One region of the Rosenbergiella sp. YN46 genome, then DNA from elsewhere that is predicted to be linked to it. Evidence: predicted binding sites of a transcription regulator. Region 1 holds the regulator's gene; the other holds the start of a gene.
What was found. The regulator Fur, encoded in region 1, represses iron uptake genes when iron is present. The targets are predictions, from matches to a motif close to ATAATAATGAGAACNACTATCAA.
Positions count from the first base shown of each region.

Region 2: the regulator Fur is predicted to act here: its motif matches at 1,498-1,520, upstream of V3W49_RS12570 (Nramp family divalent metal transporter).

Region 1 covers NZ_JAZHEE010000006.1:45,380-47,787, reverse strand. Annotated here, with positions in the region: gene glnS (glutamine--tRNA ligase) at 1-854, shown strand, start outside; gene fur (ferric iron uptake transcriptional regulator) at 963-1,415, opposite strand; gene fldA (flavodoxin FldA) at 1,707-2,237, opposite strand; gene ybfE (LexA regulated protein) at 2,388-2,408, opposite strand, start outside.
Region 2 covers NZ_JAZHEE010000015.1:38,378-40,785, reverse strand. Annotated here, with positions in the region: gene V3W49_RS12575 (DUF2502 domain-containing protein) at 1-185, shown strand, start outside; gene V3W49_RS12570 (Nramp family divalent metal transporter) at 220-1,458, opposite strand; gene V3W49_RS12565 (NupC/NupG family nucleoside CNT transporter) at 1,821-2,408, shown strand, end outside.

The DNA of each region.
Region 1 (2,408 bases):
GTAAGCTTAACCTGCTGGTGACCGAAAAGATCGTTGAAGGCTGGAACGATCCGCGCATGCCGACCATTTCTGGCCTGCGCCGTCGTGGCTATACCGCAGCGGCTATCCGTGAATTCTGTAAGCGTATCGGCGTTACCAAACAGGACAACACCGTTGAAATGGCGTCGCTGGAAGCCTGTATTCGCGAAGATCTCAACGAGAACGCGCCGCGTGCGATGGCGGTTATCGATCCGGTTAAGTTGATCATTACTAACTATCCGCAGGGGCAGAGCGAGATGGTTACTATGCCGAATCACCCGAATCGTCCGGAAATGGGCAGCCGTGAGGTGCCTTTCAGCGGCGAAATCTGGATCGATCGCGCCGACTTCCGCGAAGAAGCGAACAAGCAGTATAAGCGCCTGGTGCTGGGCAAAGAGGTGCGTTTGCGCAACGCCTATGTGATTAAAGCCGAAGAGGTGGAAAAAGACGCCGATGGAAATATCACCGCGATCCGCTGCAGCTACGATGCCGATACGCTGAGTAAAGATCCGGCCGATGGGCGCAAGGTAAAAGGGGTGATTCACTGGGTCAGCGCCGCCCATGCGCTGCCTATCGAAATTCGCCTCTACGATCGCCTGTTCAGCGTGGCGAACCCGGGCGCGGCGGAAGACTTCCTTTCCACCATTAATCCCGAGTCGCTGGTGGTGAAGCAGGGTTATGGCGAACAGAGCCTGAAAGCGGCGCAGCCGGAAAAGGCTTACCAGTTCGAGCGTGAAGGGTACTTCTGTCTTGACGGACTGACCAGCAGCGCCGACAAACCGGTGTTTAATCGCACTGTTGGTCTGCGCGATACCTGGGCGAAGACTGGCGGCTAAGCGCGATATCGTCGGTACAAACAAAAAACCCCACGATGGTGGGGTTTTTTATGGCAATAAAAAACCGGAGAGCGCTCTCCGGTTTTTTTGACGCTGGCCCGGACGTGATTACTTCTTGCTGACCTCATGGGCGTCATCGCTTTCCCGACAGTCGCCTTCGGCGCAGTGGCCATACAGATAGAGGCTGTGGTTGGTCAGGCGGATATTATGCCGGGTGGCAATTTCACGCTGCCGTGTTTCAATAGAATCATCGCTGAATTCAATCACTTTGCCGCAGTCCAGACAAATAAGATGATCGTGATGATGCTGCTGCGTCAGTTCAAAAACGGATTTTCCGCCTTCAAAGTTGTGACGGGTGACGATACCTGCGTCGTCGAACTGGTTCAGCACGCGGTAAACCGTGGCCAGACCAATTTCTTCCCCCATATCGATCAGTCGTTTGTACAAGTCTTCCGCACTGACATGATGGTTTTCAGGCTCCTGTAACACTTCCAGGATCTTTAACCGGGGAAGCGTGACTTTCAGGCCGGCCTTCTTTAATGCGGTATTGTTGTCAGTCATGCGGAATATGTCCTGTTGCTTAATGACTTAGCTCCTCTGGAGCACTGCATAGAATTCATAAAAAAAGATGAATGCGTCTCATTATAGAGCCGTGAAGGGTAAATGAAAACCGCGTTCAACCTGCAAAAATGTGAATAAAAAAGTGGGAAAATTTATGCCAGATGCGGCATCTGAGCCCATTTTACCGGACATATTGTACTACTTAGTGGGGCAAAGTTAAAAAATTGTATCAATTATTACTATCGGTTATATCTATTAATGCGGCGCAGATCGCGCCGCAGCAGGCTATTATCAGGCGTTGATAATTTCATCAAGATGCAGCTCTTCGGAGATCTGCTTAACCCATTTTTCAACGCGCTCGTTGGTCAGTTCCGGCTGACGATCTTCGTCGATAGCCAGGCCCAGGAAATGGTCGTCATCGGCCAGCCCCTTGGACGCTTCGAAGTGGTAGCTTTCGGTCGGCCAGTGGCCCACAATGGTGGCGCCGTTCGGTTCGATAATGTCGCGAATGGTGCCCAACGCGTCGCAGAAGTATTCCGCATAGTCTTCCTGATCGCCGCAACCAAACAGCGCAACCAGCTTACCGTTGAAGTCGACTTCTTCCAGCGTGGGGAAGAAGTCGTCCCAGTCGCACTGCGCTTCACCATAGTACCAGGTCGGGATTCCAAGCAGCAGAATATCGAAGCCTTCCAGGTCTTCTTTGCTGCTTTTAGCAATATCATGCACCTCAGCAACTTCTTTACCGAGCTGTTTCTGAATCATTTTCGCGATATTTTCGGTGTTGCCGGTGTCGCTGCCGAAAAAAATGCCTACGATTGCCATGAGTAAAGTAACCTCTTGAATCTAAAAAAGTATGGTGGCTGCGTAATGCCCACGGATAGGGCAATCATAGCAGAAGCCCTTCGAGTGCGGAAACCGCTATTCGTCGCAGGGTGCACAGTATGCAACATGCCGGGCGGCGTAAGGGCGGTCTTAGCCCCGGAGCTGGGCGAG
Region 2 (2,408 bases), on a different contig from region 1:
ACCGCTGGCGCGATCGCGATTACTGGAATCGTAACTGGCGCTGGCATGACGGGCGCTGGCATCACCGCAGCGCCTGGCGCGGTCACAAAAAGTATCGTCATCACGAACGCCACCACTACCGTCATCACCATCATGAGCATCGTCATCATGGTCGCCACGGCCATCATGGCCGCCATCATCATTAATGTCTCCCCTCCTGAGGCGGAGGGGAATACAGGCTTAATTCCCCGTCGCCATTCCAATCAGCAACCAGAGATTCAGCGCCACCACCACAGAGACGATTAACCAGCCAGTCTGCTTAATCAAACGGCTGTTCACCAGTTCGCCCATCAGCGATTTGTCGCTGGTGAACACCAGTAGCGGCACCAGCGCCAGCGCGATACCAAAGCTAAGCAGCACCTGGCTCATCACCAGAATGCGGGTCGCGTCCAGCCCCATCAGAATCACCACAAACGAAGGCGCCATGGTGATAGCCCTGCGCAGCCACAGAGGAATATGAAAGCGCACAAATCCCTGCATCACCACCTGGCCTGCCAGGGTTCCTACAACCGTAGACGACAGACCCGCCGCCACCAGGCTCAGACCGAAAATAGTCGCGGCCGCATGGCTGAGCAGCGGCTCCAGAGTCAGATAGGCTTCATCCAGATCTGCCACCCCGGTGTGTCCGCTAAAATGGAATGCCGCCGCCGCAGTCGCCATCATCGCCAGGTTAACGAAGCCGGCAATCGTCATGGCGATGGCGACGTCCCAGCGGGTGGCGCTATAGCGCTGGCGTTTAGTGCCGCCGTGCAGGTTCTGGGTCAGTGAAGAGTGCAGGTAGATAACATGAGGCATAATGGTGGCGCCCAGTACCCCGGCCGCCAGGAAGACCGCTTCGCCGTTCGGCAATCCGGGTATAATCATCCCCTTCGCCAGCGTCGGCAGATGCGGTTGTGAAAAGATAAGCTCCACAATATAGGCGCCGGCCACAAACAGCAGCAGCGCGCCAATCACTTTTTCCAGCGGCTTCTGCCCGCGGCGTTGCAGCATCAGGATCAGAAAGGTCGCGATACCGGTCAGCACCGCCCCTTCCAGCAAAGAGATACCCAGCAGCAGCTTAAAGCCCACCGCGGCCCCAATGAATTCCGCCAGATCGGTCGCCATGGCGATAACTTCCGCCTGAATCCACCAGAACCAGACCAGCGGACGCGGATAACGATCGCGAATGTGCTCAGCCAGGTTTTTACCGGTGGCAATACCCAGTTTTGCCGACAGGATCTGAATCAGCATCGCCATCAGGTTGGCCCAGACCACCACCCACAGCAACTGATAGCCAAAACTGGCACCAGCCTGAATATTGGTAGCGAAGTTACCAGGATCGATATAACCGATAGCCGCAATAAACGCTGGCCCCATCAGCGCCAGTCTTAGCTTACGTGCCGCCCGCCCTGTATTAGCTTCTATGCGACTGTTTGTCATCTCTGCCTCAGAAATATAGCCTTTGCTATGTTTCATGCTACCAAAATGCGAATGATTATCAAGTGCATTTAATTGGGGGATTCCCGATCGTTGTGATAGCTGAAAACAATGAAAGGCGGGGTTTGGACGACTACGCTGATAGATAAATGTCATCGAATGAAAAATCAGCGGTCTTATGATCATTCTATCAGAACTACATAACGTTTCACTGTTTTAATTAACATTACATAACAGGGGTTGACCCTGGATTGAGGTTAGTGCGTAACCCATGTCAGCATAATGTGACTTTTATCTCGTTTTATTATTCTGTGTTTCATAGAATGTGCGCCGAAATTAAACCTTCATCATAATTTGGAGCCAACATGTTCCGCGTTCTGCACTTTATTCTGGCGATTGCCGTAGTTGCACTGCTCGCGCTGCTGGTTAGCCACGATCGGAAACAAATCCGCATTCGTTACGTCATCCAGCTACTCGTCATTGAAGTTGTGCTGGCCTGGTTCTTCCTGCATTCGGAGGCAGGACTTGGGTTTGTGAAGGGATTCTCAGCAATGTTCGAGAAACTGCTGGGCTTCGCCAGTGAAGGCACTGACTTTGTCTTTGGCAAAATGAACGACGAGGGACTGGCTTTCTTCTTTCTGAAAGTGCTGTGCCCCATCATCTTTATTTCAGCGCTTATCGGCATTCTGCAGCATATTCGGGTATTGCCCGTCGTTATCCGCTTTATCGGTACCCTGCTTTCGAAAGTGAACGGCATGGGGCGTCTGGAATCCTTTAACGCGGTGAGCTCGCTGATTCTGGGGCAGTCGGAAAACTTTATCGCCTATAAGGACATACTGGGCAAGATGTCACGCAACCGCATGTACACCATGGCCGCGACGGCAATGTCCACAGTATCTATGTCGATCGTCGGCGCCTATATGACCATGCTTGAGCCACAGTATGTGGTCGCT